One region of the Peribacillus sp. FW305-BF15 genome, then DNA from elsewhere that is predicted to be linked to it. Evidence: riboswitches for the same ligand, from Rfam matches in the RefSeq annotation. Region 1 holds a riboswitch; the other holds the start of a gene.

Region 1 (8,168 bases):
AAGCCGAATTAAAAGAATTGATCCAAAGAAGCGTGGATTACCTATCTGAACCTCCGGCTGAAATCGAAGAAGAGGAAAACGAGTTCGCTAGGTTGGAAGGGGCATGGATTGGCCCTGAAAAGCAAGAGCTTACACTTCAAAAGGAAGACCTGCTTTGGAATGTTTATTCAGGGTCGAATCTTGAGGAATGTTTCGAAAGTCCGGTTGAGGCGGAGCGCTACTTATTGGACGAAGGCTTCCGACAAAGCAAGAAGAGGAATATGTAGAATTTTAGGATAATTTGTCGGTTGATTTACGGCGATAATCTTGTTTTTTTAGGATTTTCCATGATATAATATGAGTAATTATTTTTGTTCGGAAAAGTTTGATAGAAGGATTTACTGTAATAGGATTCCTCTTGAAACATTATCCAGAACCAAAAATAGTAATAAAATGGATTTTTCCAAACACAGGAGGAACTATCATGGTACAAGGTAAAGTAAAATGGTTTAACGCAGAAAAAGGTTTCGGTTTCATCGAAGTTGAAGGCCAAGACGATGTATTCGTACATTTCTCAGCTATCCAAGGTGAAGGCTTCAAAACGCTTGAAGAAGGCCAAGAAGTTTCTTTCGAAATCGAGCAAGGCGCTCGTGGACCACAAGCTGCTAACGTTCAAAAATAATTGAACGCATATAAAAAAAAGACTCCGATTTTGGAGTCTTTTTATTTTTCTTTTTTTTCGGCGATTTCCTTTAATGCTTTGTCCAATTTTTCTTCGATCCGTTTAGTACGATTAAAATGCCCTGACAGGAAAAACACGATGAATATAACGAATGCGACAAGCACTAGCATGAAAAGGATAGGAAGGAACTGGGTTATATTCTCAGTCATTGGATATCATCTCCTTTTTTCTCCATTATACTTCATGCTTACCGTTGCTATGCTTGAGGGTGCCAAGTTTGAAAAAAAACACTGAAAGAGGATATGCGAAAACGCATATCCCCTTTCAGTCAGTTCTGGAATAGCGAAGCGAACTTTTGAAGTCTGTGCAGGTCTGATTCTTGATACATCTGTTCTATCTTCAATGTCACCAATAACTGGCTCTTCGCAAATAACATGTCCCGGAAATGATCGACCGCCCCACAAAAATGATTATAGTTGGTTTCGCCAGTGCCGAAGACTCCCGTTTTCAGGCGAGCAATAGGCAACTGTTCCAGTTCTTTATAAAAGGCAGCTGATTTAGCGGGAAGCTCCCCATTGCCCCATGTATAGGTGCCGACGATCAAGGCATCGTAATCCGGCAATGTACGTAAATCGAATTCATTCATTCGATATAGGAAAGCCTCAGGTAAAAGGGCAGCGAGGGCTTCAGCAAGCGCTTTTGTATTGCCGCCGGCAGAATGATAGACAATGGCGATTTTACAGCTCATCGAACCCATTGCTGGCATTTACTTGACTGTATGTCCTTGACTTCTGTTCGAAGAAATCGGTTTTGGTAAGGCCGATGGATTCATCATCGAACGTTTTGATCCATGGCATCGGGTTCTCGCCATACTCTTTATACAAATTTTCAAGGCCTAGCATACGTAACCGTTTGTTGGCGATATATTCGATGTACTCATTGAATTCTTCCAAATCGAGATCGGCCTTCGTTTGGATATCTTCGAGCATATATTCAGACCATTCCTTTTCGAGTTCGACTGCTTTTTCAATCGTTGTATAGATGAACTTCGTGTTTTCTTCATTATTTAACTCAGGATATTCATACATCAAGATTTGAACGAGCATGCCAATGAAATCGAAATGGACCATTTCATCGCGATGAATATAGGATATCATCGTAGCTGAACCGGTCATTAGATTTTGGCGCCCTAGATTATAATAAAAGGCGAAAGCCAGATAGAAATAAATCCCTTCAAGGTTCGTTGAATGGATCAGTGCCTCGAATAAATGCTGAGGGCTGGGATCGTCCACGAACGTTTGATAAGCATCAACGATCGGTTGGTTACGCTTAATCACTTCAGGATGTTCTTTGATGCGGTCGAAAAGCTGTTTTTGCTTGCCTACCGGAATCAAGGAAGCAAGGATATAGGAATAAGACTCATTATGGATCGATTCCTGCTGGGCCATGTTGGCCAGGATAGCTTTTGCCGCCGGATCTTTGATGTACCGAAGGATCTCTACTAAAGTGGGCGTTTGAAGACTGTCCATTCCAGCAATCATCGTAAGGATATCGAGAAAAGCGTCCTGGATATCTTCATCCAATTCGCCCCACTGCTTTTTATCCTGAATCATGTTCACGCTCGAAGGCTTCCAAAAGTTATTGATGAGCTGTGTATAGGTATCATAGAATTTTTCATACTGTATATCGTTCCAAAGGAGGAAGCCTGAAGCTTCTCCTTTGAAAACACCGGTTGCCTTTGTTGGATGCGTCGGTTCGAGCATCCGAATTTTTTTTATATGATTGGTCATTCGTGAAAACTCCTTTAAGAATAGATTACTGGGTCATGATTGACGTTAACTTGAACAGCTTTCGCAGGCATTGTCATATTCGGAAGACGTCGAACGAACATAATACGTTGATTTCAACCCGCTTTCCCATGCCGTTAAATGGATATCCAAAAGGACCTTCGCTTTGATTGTATTGTGTACATACAGATTAAAGCTGATTGCTTGGTCAATATGGCGTTGGCGGGCTGCATTCTGCCTGATGCTTTCCAGTTGATCCAAATTGAATCGCGTCTTTTTATAATATTCATACGTATTTGGCGTCAAGCCTGGTGCGGTCACCTTGAATTTGAAGTTTTTCTTTTCTTCGTAAAATTCAATTTCATACAAAGGATCGATTCCATCCGTGGAATTACCGATTTTGGCTGTCGATGAATTGGGGGCAATCGCCATTAAATAGCCATTACGGGTTCCGTGCTCCTGCACGTCTGCTTTTAAATCCAGCCATTTTTGATCTGTATAGTCACGCAGTTCGAAATAGTCCCCTGTATGCCAATCAGAACCTTCAAAGTATGGGTAAGATCCTTTTTCCTTGGCCAGTTCGTTGGATGCCTTGATAGTTAAGTAAGCGATCTTTTCGTATAAAGCATCTGCATAGCGAACAGCCTCATCGGATTCCCAATAAATATTCTGTGTGGCAAGTAAATGATGCCATCCAAACGTTCCTAAACCAATTGCCCGGTACCGTTTGTTCGAGATGGATGCTTGTTTGACAGGAAGATTATTCACATCAATGACATTGTCCAGCATACGGATCTGAATGGGAATCAATCTTTCCAGAACATCGCTGCCCACCGCTCGGGGCAAGTTAATGGATGAAAGGTTGCAGACAACGAAATCGCCGCTTTTACGAACCACAACAACGTCTCCATCTTCTGTTTCATATTCATCCGTGATCGTCGAAGGGCTTAGGTTTTGGGCAATCTCCGTGCAAAGGTTAGAACAATAAATCATACCTTTATGTTTATTCGGATTCTTCCGATTCACTTCATCGCGGTAGAACATATACGGTACGCCTTCTTCTAATTGAGAAATCATGATGCTTTTCATGATGTCCATCGCATTGATTTTTTCAAAGCTATAGTTTGGAAGCGTGCCATTTTCTGCGGCCTCGACAGCAAGTGCATAATGATTCCTGAAGCTTCCTTCGCCTTTCTTTTCGTCATAAAGATCTTCAAGTGAAAATCCAAGGGTTTGCTTAACGGTATGCGGATCGAAAAGATACCATTCTTTTCTGTCGCGTACAGCCTCCATGAATAAATCCGGTATGCATACACCTGTAAAAATATCATGTGCTTTTAATCGGTCATCCCCGTTTTGAGTCTTCAAATCGAGGAAGCTCATGATATCTTTATGCCAGGCATCCAAGTAAATCGCGATGGCGCCTTTACGTTGCCCCAATTGATCGACACTTACAGCTGTCTGGTTGAATAGTCGAATCCAGGGCGTTGTGCCGGAACTGTTTCCAGAGAAACCGCGGATATCTGAACCAAGCGAGCGAACCTTACCGACGTAAAGACCAACACCGCCGCCGAATTTAGATACTTTTGCCGCATCGTAGTTTGATAGGTAAATTCCGTCGATGGAATCTTCAATTGCGTCGATAAAGCAGGAGCTTAACTGTCCATGTGTTTTACCTGCATTGGAGAGTGTAGGAGTCGCAACGGTCATATAAAGGTTGGACATGGCCCAGTATGCTTCTTTTATCAGTTGCAGGCGGTGCTCCGTTTTTTCCATTCGCATGATTTCCATCGCGATGATCATGAAACGTTCTTGCGGCAGTTCGAAGACCTTGTCCTTTTTTGGGCGGGCCAGATAACGGTCATTCAATAAGTAGATGCCTATGTAAGAGAATAATTTATCTTTTTCCGGGTCGATCACCGATCCCAATTCCTCAATTTCCGCTTTTGTATATGAAGATAGCAGTTCTGGTTTATAAATGGGATAACGCTGACCTTCCGATAGCTGGGAGAGTTCTGTGATCAGCTCATAGAATGGGCCATAACTCTTGCCTTCATAACCTCGATTGGCTTGTGCATCCCTATACATTGTATTCAACAGTTCTGCTGCAGCAACGAAAGTCCAATCCGGGGCATCGATATCCACGCCTTCAAGAGCGAGCTGAATCAGTTTTTTTGAAGCCTGTTCTTCGGTTGAGTCACTTTTGCGATCAAGCCATTTTGTAAAACGCTTTTTGAACTTTTCCATATCGAGACGGCCTTCGAATTCCTTCGATAACATCTCAAGCTGGATGGATTTCGCTTCTGTGTCATTTTCACTTATGGTAGAGTTATATGTTTGAGTCATTAATAATCCTCCTTGTTAACTTCCGCTAAAATAAAAAAACCGCCCAAAGAATTGAGCGGATCAAACGATAGAATAAAAGAGGCATGAAAAAATAGCCGTTATACTATCGTTTCATCATCTCAATCCCCGAAGAATAAGAAACGTGAAAAATTCAAGGCAGGTCTCCTGACTCATGATCATCCTACTTTGAGTCCTTCCCGTATAGAGATCTATACAGTGGTTTTCTCATTTCGTCACATTTACAGTTGCGGGGACAGTTCCGGGTTTACACCGGATTCCCTTTTCAGCCATCACTGGCACCTTGGATTATAAAAATTCTATATATAGTTATTGGAATTGTTTATGTAATCAATATCTAGTATTTCTGCTTATATTATCGTAAGCCATATACGATGATAATTCAACTAATATATTTGAAAAAAACCAACCCTTATCTATTGACAAAGTGATGGAAGAGGGTGGGGGAATGAAAGATTTTATGGGGGAATGGATAAATCAAGCGCTGATTTTACGGGATTTTGTGTTAAAATAAAGTGTCTAGTAAAGGTGGCTCTCCGTTATTGCACTGAGGGGATTCGCGGAAAAATATTTATGAAAAAGGGGATAAAATCTTGGAAAAAGTATTAGTTTTTGGACATAAAAACCCGGATACAGACACAATCTGTTCAGCAATCGCTTATGCAGATCTTAAAAAACAGCTAGGTATCAACGCTGAACCAGTTCGTCTGGGTGAAGTGAATGGTGAAACTCAATATGCATTGGACCAATTCAAATTCGATGCTCCCCGTCTTGTGGAAAAAGTTGCAGGGGAAGCTGATGGCGTAATCCTGGTCGATCATAACGAACGCCAGCAAAGTGCTGAAGATATTGACCAAGTCCGTGTGTTGGAAGTTATCGACCATCACCGTATCGCTAACTTTGAAACAAGCGATCCATTATATTACCGTGCAGAACCAGTTGGCTGTACGGCAACCATCTTAAATAAAATTTATAAAGAAAACGGCATTGAAGTCCCTAAAGCAATCGCAGGTCTTATGCTGTCTGCCATCATTTCCGATTCTTTATTGTTCAAATCGCCGACTTGCACGGAGCAGGACGTTGCAGCAGCAATGGAACTCGCTGCCATTGCAGGAGTCGACGCTGAAAAATATGGCTTGGAAATGTTGAAAGCGGGAGCTGACTTAAGCGACAAAACGATTGCCCAGCTCATCACTCTTGATGCCAAGGAATTCTCCATGGGAATGGCTAAAGTGGAAATAGCACAGGTCAATGCCGTTGATCCGAACGAAGTCCTTGCTAAGCAAGCAGAATTGGAAGCAGCGATTGAAGCGGTCATCGAAGTGAAGGAATTGGACTTGTTCCTATTCGTCGTAACGGATATCCTGACTAATGATTCCGTTGCCTTGGCCCTTGGTAAAGCGGCATATGCGGTTGAAAAGGCATATGACGTTTCATTAAACAATAACATCGCCGTCTTGGAAGGCGTTGTATCGCGTAAAAAACAAATCGTGCCGGTCTTAACCGACGTATTCAGCAAATAATACAGGAAAAGGGTTGCTCATTAAAAACTTGGGCAGCCTTTTTCTGTACATTCGAAAAAAGACTCAACCATCCCATTAAGGGTGTTTGAGTCTTTTTTCTTAATTTAAAGATTCCTTTTCTTTTTCATAGGCGATGACAATCAATTCTTTATTGGCTTCCTCGCCAAGTTTGCTTTCAAAGCTTTTCAGTTCATTCAATAAATCCGGTGACAGATTTGCTGCCGTATAATCCTGCTCGGGTGTCATGCTTTTCGCTCCTTTCAAAAGGAAATGATTCATGTTATCTATTTTGTCGGTTTGAAAAGTTTCTATTCAGCAGAATTTTACTTCTTTAAGATATTTTACTTTCTGAGGTGGCGAGTTTTTCAAGCAATGTCGAACTTTCTTCATCGAGTCCTTGGACTTGGACAGGTATTCCCAAGAGCTGATATTTAAGAATAACCGTATCGACAGCACCGACTGCTGAAGCATCCCAGATCTTGGAATGGGAGAAGTCAATGACGATTGCATCGGCTTTTTCCTTGAAGTCGAACTTTGAAACAAAGTCTTGGACAGAAGCGAAAAATATTTGTCCGCTGATACGATAAGTGATTTTCTTAGCCTGGATGTCTGCCGATTTCTCTACTGCCACTTTAGAAATTTTAGCCGAGAAGAAAATCATGCTCAAAAGCACTCCGGCAAATACGCCTTTTGATAAGTCATGTGTATAAAGGACAATGAGGACCGTCACGATCATCACGGCTGCATCCGACTTAGGAGCTCTAGTGAGCCTCTTTAGGGAAGACCAGTCAAATGTCCCGATTGAAACCATGATCATGACTGCGACAAGTGCAGCCATCGGTATTTTGATAAGGACATCATTCAATACCACGATTAATACCATAAGGAATGCGCCCGCTACAAATGTCGAGAGCCGGCCCCTTCCACCAGATTTAATGTTGATACCGGATTGGCCGATCATCGCACATCCTGCCATGCCGCCAAAACATCCGGCGATGATATTCGCAATCCCCTGGCCTTTGGCTTCCTTATTCTTATTACTGTCCGTGTCAGTCATCTCATCGACAATTTGAGCCGTCAATAACGATTCAAGCAGTCCAACAAACGCAAGGGCAATGGAATAAGGGAAAATGATCGCCAAAGTTTCGAAGGTCAAAGGGATGTCTGGAAGCATGAACATCGGAAGCGCTTCGGTCAATTGCCCCATATCCCCAACCGTCCGCACCGTAGCCCCCGTGGTAACTGCAACGATCGTCATGAATATGATGGCGACAAGTGGTGAAGGTATGACTTTCGTGATCAGCGGAAAAAGATAAATGATAGCTAATGAAACGGCTGTCATGACATACATGATCCATGTTTCGTCCACGAAATGGGTGAGCTGTGCCGTGAAAATCAAGATGGCTAAAGAATTCACAAAACCAGTCATGACTGGCTTCGGAATGAACTTCATTAATTTCCCGATTTTTAAAACCCCTAGTAAAATTTGCAGCAAACCAGTCAATATGGTTGCAGCAAGTAAATAGTTCAAGCCATGATCTTTAACAAGGTCGACCATGACGAGTGCCATTGCGCCAGTGGCAGCCGATATCATTCCCGGCCTTCCTCCGACAAAGGAGATGACGATGGCAATGCAGAATGAGGCATATAGACCAACCATTGGGTCAACGCCAGCAATGATCGAAAAGGCAATCGCCTCTGGAATCAATGCCAAGGCAACGACAATACCCGAAAGAACATCTCCTCTAACGTTGCCGAACCATTCCTTTTTGTAAGCAGATGTATTCAAAGAAACACTCCTTCTTTTATATATGTGTGTTCATTTCTTTTTTA
Region 2 (8,168 bases), on a different contig from region 1:
GGATAAAGCGATAAAAGATGGATTTAAAAATCTGAAAGATGGCAAGGAGTATGAAAACCTATTTGCCTCTGCTGTAGCAAGGGCGGAAGCGGACTGGATCGTTGGGATGAACGCGACGCGTGCCCTAACGACCAAGCATAATGCCCAATTATCCTGCGGGAGGGTCCAAACGCCGACACTTGCGATGATTGCAAAAAAAGAAGAGGAAATAAAACAGTTCCAGCCTAAGAAATATTATGGCGTTTCGGCAAATGCAGAACCCAATTTGCGCCTCGTCTGGCAAGATGCCCAATCAAAAGATATCCGCACTTTTGATAAAAACAAGGCAGAAAAGGTTCTTGCAGCCGTTAAGGGGAAAAGTGCAGAAGTGGTTGAAGTGAACAAGGCACATAAGAAAAGTTTTTCCCCTTCTTTATATGATTTAACAGAACTTCAACGGGACGCCAATAAGAAATTCGGCTATTCGGCGAAGGAGACGTTATCGATCATGCAGCGCTTATATGAAAGCCATAAGGTCTTGACTTATCCAAGGACGGATTCACGCTTTTTATCTACGGATTTGGTTGATACGCTAAAAGAAAGATTACAGGCTGTAAGCATTAAACCATATGCCCAGTATGCATCGAGGATCCTGCGCAGCCCGATTAAAACAAATAAATCGTTCGTGGACGATAGCAAGGTTTCTGATCACCATGCAATCATCCCCACTGAGCAAACGCCGCTGCCGGGAAAACTGAGTGACAAAGAATCGAAAATCTATGATTTGGTCGTTAAAAGGTTCCTTGCTGTATTGATGCCGCCTTTTGAATATGAACAAACGACCATCACCGCAAAAATGGGGCAGGAGATGTTCATGGCAAAAGGGAAGGTCATCCTGAAGTCAGGTTGGAAGGAAGTTTATGATCACCAATTCGATGAGGAAGAAGCTAAAGATGGCCTTGCGGAGCAACTGCTTCCGAACGTTCAAAAAGGTGACAGTTTAACCATTTCGACTGTGAAACAAACAGAGGGTGAAACGAAACCGCCGGAACCATTCAATGAGGGGTCGCTTCTTTCGGCAATGGAGAATCCCGCTCGTTTCATGGCAGGGGAAAGCAAAGAGCTCATCAAGACTCTTGGTGAAACTGGCGGGATTGGAACTGTTGCAACACGTGCGGATGTCATTGAAAAACTGTTCAATAGCTTCCTGATCGAGAAGAGAGGAAAGGGCCTTCATGTCACCTCGAAAGGAAAACAACTTCTTCAATTGGCACCTGAAGACTTGCGTTCTCCAGCTTTGACAGCCCAATGGGAGCAAAAGTTAACTGCGATAGCAAAAGGAAAGCTGCCAAAACAGGCTTTCATCGGCGATATGCGCTCCTACGCCAAAAATATCGTCCATGAAATCAAAAATAGTGACCAAAAATTCAAGCATGATAACGTGTCAGGAACGAAATGTCCTGATTGCGGCAAGCTGATGCTGGAAGTGAATAGTAAAAAGGGAAAAATGCTTGTCTGTCAAGATCGTGATTGCGGCCACAAAAAAAGTGTTTCACGTGTAACAAATGCCAGATGCCCGCAATGTCATAAAAAGATGGAAATGCGCGGTCAAGGAGAAGCACAGACATTCACCTGTAAATGCGGTTTTCACGAAAAACTATCTTCTTACAATAAACGAAGAGGTCAAAATAAAAATCAAAAAGTATCCAAAAATGAAGTATCCAATTATATGAAAAAGCAAAATAAAGAAGAGCCGATCAATACTGCATTGGCAGATGCCTTGGCGAAACTGAAATTCGATAAATAAATGAAAAAGGATGGAGCAATCGCTCCATCCTTTTTCGGTATATTCCTGCTTCGACTAAATTTCATTCAGTACGGTGCCATGTAATTCATATTCAAGTGTTTTGTCAGTGTGTGTGTGTTTATCCGAATCTATTCGTATGAGCGTACTGAATGGCTTCTGATCACCCGGACTGAAAATTGCTTCATCATTCTCTGGATTCCATAGGCTGTAAATACTCATGATCGTATCTTCCTCCTTTGGATGAGAAGACTAGTAATTCCCATGCTTGATTATCTTCCAACTCTTCAATTGACTCTAACGCTGATCACCGGGACTAAACACCGCTGCGTCATTCTCTTTGTTCCATTGGCTTCTGATTGTACTCATCATGCACTATCATCTCCTTTGGTGAGAATGTCTTACAGTATTTGTATACCCGGATGGGACAGGTTAAAACATATATTTTAAAAAAAACATGATTATATCCAGAAATCAGTATTTGTATATATCGACGTCATAAATAAGACTTTTTTTACTTTCAAACAGTTGTATGGTTGTTCGCCAATATTTCCAACCTTTATGCATAGTTTTGCAATCAGATTTTATTTCTATAAGACTTGATGAAATAATTCAGCTTTGGGACCTGCGTTTCCCATCAAAAAATCAACAGAAAAAAAACCTGCTACAACACGGAGAAACCGCATTATAACAGGGCTTATAAACTTTAGCGTCCCAGATAGGAATCGAACCTACGACCTACAGCTTAGGAGGCTGTCGCTCTATCCTGCTGAGCTACTGGGACATATATTAAAGTCGACGACTTATTTATTATATTTCTTATAGGCAAACTTTTCAAGCTAATAGCACATACTTATGAAAAAAAATCCTCATGAATGTTTAGTGTGTCGCTAAGTTTTCGTTTTTCCTCTTTTTTTCATTAAATGGAATACTTTATTGATCAGCGGTTTTCTGGTACTATTATACTATAAAAAATTCAGGAGAATGATAGTGAAAAAATATAGAGTGTTAAGGATGGCGGCATTGCTGGGGGTTTTGATTTTACCTGGATGCTCACAAGGGATTTTAGAGGGGATAGGCACAAAGACGGCTGCACCGATTGCGGAAGATGACATTGAAGTGGCCGAAGCGGCTGAGAATGGGACCGGGCAGGATTCGGAGGGGCAAATCGATACGGGAGGCTGGTTAAAGGCCGAGTCCCCGGTCCAGCTTCCGATATTGATGTATCACAGTATTTCTGAAGGGAATGGCCTTCGGGTTCCAAGGGAGGAATTCCGATCACAGATGGCTTGGCTTCGGGAGAATGGTTACTATACATTATCCCCTGAAGAAGCATTCCTCGTTTTAACCGAGAATCGGATGCCAAGTGAGAAGTGCGTCTGGATTACTTTTGATGATGGCTATACAGATAACTACACGGAGGCCTTCCCGATATTAAAAGAACATGATATGAAAGCAACTGTCTTCATGATCGGGAAGTCCATTGATAAAGGTCATCACCTGACTGAAAATCAAATGTTGGAGATGAGCAGGGATGGGATTTCAATTGAAAGCCATACCATCAGCCATTTGGAGCTGAACCGCATGACGGCAGAGCAGCAAGAAGCGGAAATGGTTCAGTCGAAGGTGCTGTTCGACCATATCCTCGACCAGGACACGACAGTGCTTTCCTATCCGGTTGGTCGGTATAACGAAGAGAGTCTCAGGCTGTCAGAAGAAGCTGGATACAAGATGGCAGTCACTACCGAACCTGGGGGAGCTTCAAGCGACCAAGGGATGCATGCTCTGCATCGAGTTCGGATTTCACCAGGGTTATCGATCAATGGGTTTGCGTCGCTGATTGAAAATGCTTCAAAGCATTGAAGGGTGAAGGGGCATTTCGCACTTGTTCAGAAAAATCATATAATAATCGATTCTTACATGGTGTATAATGAAGGCAGTGAAAATTATATACATATGAACGATTTGGTGTCTTAATGACTTAAAAGGGAAGTTGGTGAAATGCCAACGCGGTCCCGCCACTGTATATGGGAGCTGACGGCTGTGTACCACTGTATGAGATATGGGAAGGTGCCGTTGACGATGACCATGAGCCAGGAGACCTGCCAGAATTCGTACACCTGTAACCTACGCGGATGGGAAGGTGTGTGGCAGACCCTAAGAAAGAGTCCGTATTGATATTGTTGCCATGCAAGCATCTTCCGTTTAACGGGAGATGCTTTTGTTTTGGGGGGTATCTTCCAGTATTGGTTTTCTCTGTTAGGTATGAAGAAATTAAATAAAAAGATTGTGGGGAATGAAAATGAAGAAGATTTTTGGTCTGATACTGTTAATGTTGCTTACTGCAGGCATGATGGTAGGCTGCGGTGGTGCTGCTGATGAAGGAAAAGAAAAAGAGCAAACGAACCATGCTCAACACGAGGCTTTCCCGATTACGATTAAAGATGCAAGTGGGGAAAAAGTTACGATAGAAAAAGAACCGAAGAAAATCGTTTCGTTGATACCAAGTAATACGGAAGTGGTCTTTGCACTTGGTTTGGGTAAAAAGGTCGTTGGTGTTTCCGACAATGATAATTACCCGGAAGAGACGAAAGAAATTGAAAAAGTTGGCGGAATGGAAATGAACACGGAGCTGATTGTCTCCATGAAGCCTGACCTTGTTCTTGCGCATGCATCAAGTGCCCATAATTCAAATGAGGGTTTACAGCAGCTTAAGGATGCTGGAATAGATGTGCTCGTAGTCAATGATGCACAAAGCTTTGACCAAGTCTATGAATCTATTGAAATGATTGGAAAGGCAACGGGAGAACATGATAAGGCAAACGAAATCGTTGCGGATATGAAAACGAAGCTCAAGGATATCCAGGAAAAAGCCAAATCCGTAAAGAAAGAGGATAGGAAGACCGTTTTAGTGGAAGTTTCGCCTTCACCGGAAATATACACACCTGGAAAAAATACTTTCATGAATGAGATGCTTCAGATTATTTCAGCGGATAATGCGGCTGCTGAATTGGACGGTTGGGCAAAAATTGATGAAGAGTCGATGATTGCTGCAAATCCTGATGTCATCATTACAACGTATGGTTATTATACGAAAGATGCAGTAAGTGGAGTGAAGGCCCGAAAAGGATGGCAAGACGTAAATGCTGTTAAGAATGGCCAAGTCTTTGATGTCCATTCTGACTTGGTGACCCGTTCCGGTCCACGCTTAATAGAAGGAGTAGAGGAACTTGCCAAAGCAGTCTATCCGAACCAGTTTGACAACTAAATGGGCGTTTGCCTATTTGATTGCGTTGTTGATTTTGTTATTCGCAATGACGATAGGCATTTCCTTTGGTTCGGTGCCAGTTCCGATTCCCGTACTTATACAAATAATCGGCAAGGAGATTTTCCACTTGCCGATTTCTGCCGATCCGGATGTGATGCTTACGAATATCGTGATGAACATCCGCTTGCCGCGGGTGCTGCTCGCTGGTTTGGTTGGGGCATCACTTGCGATCGCGGGTGCGGCTTTTCAAGGACTGCTCCGGAACCCGCTCGCTGATCCTTACACATTAGGTATTTCATCAGGAGCATCGGTCGGCGCCGTATTGACGATATTTTTGAATATATCACTGCCATTCATCGGTTTATATACTCTTCCGGCATTGAGCATCTTATGTTCAGTGCTCACGATGCTCTGCGTACTGACTTTTGCAAAAAAAATGGACCGGTCGATGAAAGTAGAAACGATCATCTTAACGGGAATCATTTTCAGCTCGTTTTTAAGTGCCTTCATTTCATTGATGATTGCGCTGACGGGTGATGAATTAAGACAAATCATCGGCTGGCTGATGGGAAGCGTCTCAATGCGCGGCTGGAATTATATCGTAATCATTTTGCCGTTTTTTATCATTGGCTCGTTGACCTTAATCATGAATACAAAAGAATTGAATGCGATGACTTTCGGGGAAGACCGGGCAAAACACTTAGGTGTGAACGTCAAGCGGCGGAAAATGTGGATCTTGATAGCCGGTTCGACATTGACAGGGGCAGCCGTTGCCGTTTCAGGGGCGATTGGTTTTGTAGGATTGGTCATTCCTCATTTTGTCCGAAAGCTTTGGGGACCTGACCATAAACATTTGCTTCCGTTGTCATTGTTGATAGGAGGCGGATTCTTGATATTGGCCGATTTTGTAGCACGAACGATCATTGCCCCATCGGAACTGCCGATCGGGGTGATCACCTCACTTATCGGGGCACCTGCATTTGCGCTGATTTTATTAAAGAGACGGAGAGAAGGGTAAAAACGGATGCTTGAAGTAAAAGGGTTAACAGGTGGATATCACAACAAAGCTGTTTTGGACTCTGTCTCTTTTGATGTACATAAAGGGGAATTATTCGGGATTCTTGGTCCTAATGGCAGCGGGAAAACGACGCTTTTAAGTATGCTTAGCGGGGTGCTCGATTATAAAGGCGGAAGCGTACGGATAAGCGGCAGGGATTTGAAGGATTATTCGTCAAAACAACTTGCACAGGTCATTGCCGTGCTCCCTCAACATTCCTCATTAGCTTTCTCCTATACAGTAAAAGAGACGGTCTCGCTTGGGCGATATGCCCATCAATCAGGTTGGTTCCATAGTTGGTCCGCAGAAGATGAATCGATTGTCCAGCGGGTGATGGAACAAACGGGAGTAGCTGATTTTCAGGATCTTCATTTTGATCGATTATCAGGAGGGGAAAGGCAGAGGGTCCTGCTGGCACAGGCCCTTGCCCAAGAGCCGGAAATCCTTTTTTTGGATGAACCTACGAACCATTTGGATCTTTCCTATCAAAAAGATCTTCTTGATCTAATGAGGAAAATGGCAAAAGAGCAGAATTTGACCGTTATTTCAATTTTTCATGATTTGAATTTGGCTGGATTATATTGTGATCGGCTTATGCTGCTTGAGAAAGGGCAGATTCAGGTTGTTGATGTGCCGAATGAAGTGCTTCAACAGGAACGGATTCAGGGTGTATATCATACGACGATCGAAAAACATCCGCATCCCGCCCTTCCGAAACCGCAAATGTTCATCGTTCCGGAAAAGCATGGCCAGGATACTATCCCGTTGGAAATTGATGAATCTTATTTGACAGTCGGATTTGAGATGATTCAATTGAAGTCTCCGATCCCGCTTAGAACGATGTCTTCTGGAGTGACTGGTTCTGGGACGGGCTGGCATAAGTATTTTGTGAATAGGCACGTCCATCATGGTTATGATTGCGAGGATCATCATGTTGAAATGGCCGACTATTTAACAGCTCATGGTTTTGAGCCTCAGGAAACGGTAGGGATGATGACAGCTGTCTTTCTCGATACGGTCGCAAGCAAGCTATTAAGAGCTGAAGATTTCTCGGTTTTTATCATTGTGACGGCCGGTGTAGGGAATGCCATCGACGCTTCATTAGCTGACCGGCATTCTTGGAGTTCCGCTCCAGGAACGATAAATACATGGATATTCGTAAATGGGCATTTGGCAGAAGAGGCATATATCCACAGTATAGTGACTGCGACCGAGGCAAAAGTAAAAGCGCTTCATGATTTGCATGTCATGGATAAGGTGACAAATACTTGTGCAACAGGAACATCGACAGACAGCATTTTGATTGCGGCAACTCAAAGAGGGGCAAAGCTTCAATATGCAGGCACCATCACTCCGTTAGGGAAGCTGATCAGTCGCGGTGTATATGATTGTACAGTGGAAGCCTTAACGAATAATCGGAAACGGATTGAGGAATTATGATTTATCATCATCTTTTTGCGGTTACGCTGGCGTTCTTCCTTGATTTATTAATTGGAGATCCGCCAAGTTGGCCGCATCCAGTCAAATGGATAGGAACGATGATTAGCAAGTTGGACCTGGCATTCAATAAAGGGGCATATAAGAAACGGAAAGGGCTCTTCATGTTGATCATCGTCCTATCGGCGGTGTTATTGATTACAGTTCTTACCGTTTATTTGGCTTATCTAATCCATCCGCTTGCAGGTATCCTTTGGGAAGCTGTTGTCATTTCAACAACGATAGCTCAGAAGAGCCTGAAGCAAGCTGGGATGGATGTTTGCCTTCCGCTTAATGAACGGGATTTCCCTGAAGCGAGGGTAAAGCTTTCCTATATCGTCGGCCGTGATACGGCTGATCTTGATGAGCCGGAAATCGTCAGGGGTACCGTGGAAACAGTAGCGGAAAATACCAGTGATGGGATTACAGCGCCATTATTTTGGGCAGCTATCGGCGGTGCGCCGCTCGCGATGGTGTACAGGGCGATTAATACCTGCGATTCCATGGTAGGGTACAAGAATGATAAATATGGGCAATTCGGATGGGCTTCAGCAAAGCTCGATGATATCGTCAACTGGATTCCC

The links. A riboswitch is a leader RNA that binds a small molecule or an ion and turns the genes downstream of it on or off. The one in region 1 is predicted to bind cobalamin.
Region 2: it holds a riboswitch for cobalamin, as region 1 does, so the genes downstream of both, AC3WLU_RS04365 (ABC transporter substrate-binding protein) here and AC3WLU_RS08260 (ribonucleoside-diphosphate reductase subunit alpha) in region 1, are expected to answer to the same signal.

What each region holds. Positions count from the first base shown of each region.
Region 1 covers NZ_JBYSYV010000006.1:148,119-156,286, forward strand. The annotation lists gene AC3WLU_RS08235 (hypothetical protein) at 1-266, shown strand, start outside; gene AC3WLU_RS08240 (cold-shock protein) at 464-661, shown strand; gene AC3WLU_RS08245 (hypothetical protein) at 703-870, opposite strand; gene AC3WLU_RS08250 (flavodoxin domain-containing protein) at 990-1,409, opposite strand; gene AC3WLU_RS08255 (ribonucleotide-diphosphate reductase subunit beta) at 1,399-2,451, opposite strand; gene AC3WLU_RS08260 (ribonucleoside-diphosphate reductase subunit alpha) at 2,497-4,794, opposite strand; cobalamin riboswitch at 4,933-5,113, opposite strand; gene AC3WLU_RS08265 (manganese-dependent inorganic pyrophosphatase) at 5,406-6,335, shown strand; gene AC3WLU_RS08270 (hypothetical protein) at 6,435-6,581, opposite strand; gene AC3WLU_RS08275 (SulP family inorganic anion transporter) at 6,667-8,124, opposite strand.
Region 2 covers NZ_JBYSYV010000003.1:208,259-216,426, reverse strand. The annotation lists gene AC3WLU_RS04385 (DNA topoisomerase III) at 1-1,786, shown strand, start outside; gene AC3WLU_RS04380 (hypothetical protein) at 1,841-2,005, opposite strand; tRNA gene AC3WLU_RS04375 (tRNA-Arg) at 2,494-2,567, opposite strand; gene AC3WLU_RS04370 (polysaccharide deacetylase family protein) at 2,798-3,646, shown strand; cobalamin riboswitch at 3,733-3,907, shown strand; gene AC3WLU_RS04365 (ABC transporter substrate-binding protein) at 4,086-5,051, shown strand; gene AC3WLU_RS04360 (FecCD family ABC transporter permease) at 5,014-6,069, shown strand; partial or broken gene AC3WLU_RS04355 (heme ABC transporter ATP-binding protein) at 6,076-6,825, shown strand; gene AC3WLU_RS04350 (adenosylcobinamide amidohydrolase) at 6,832-7,548, shown strand; gene cbiB (adenosylcobinamide-phosphate synthase CbiB) at 7,545-8,168, shown strand, end outside.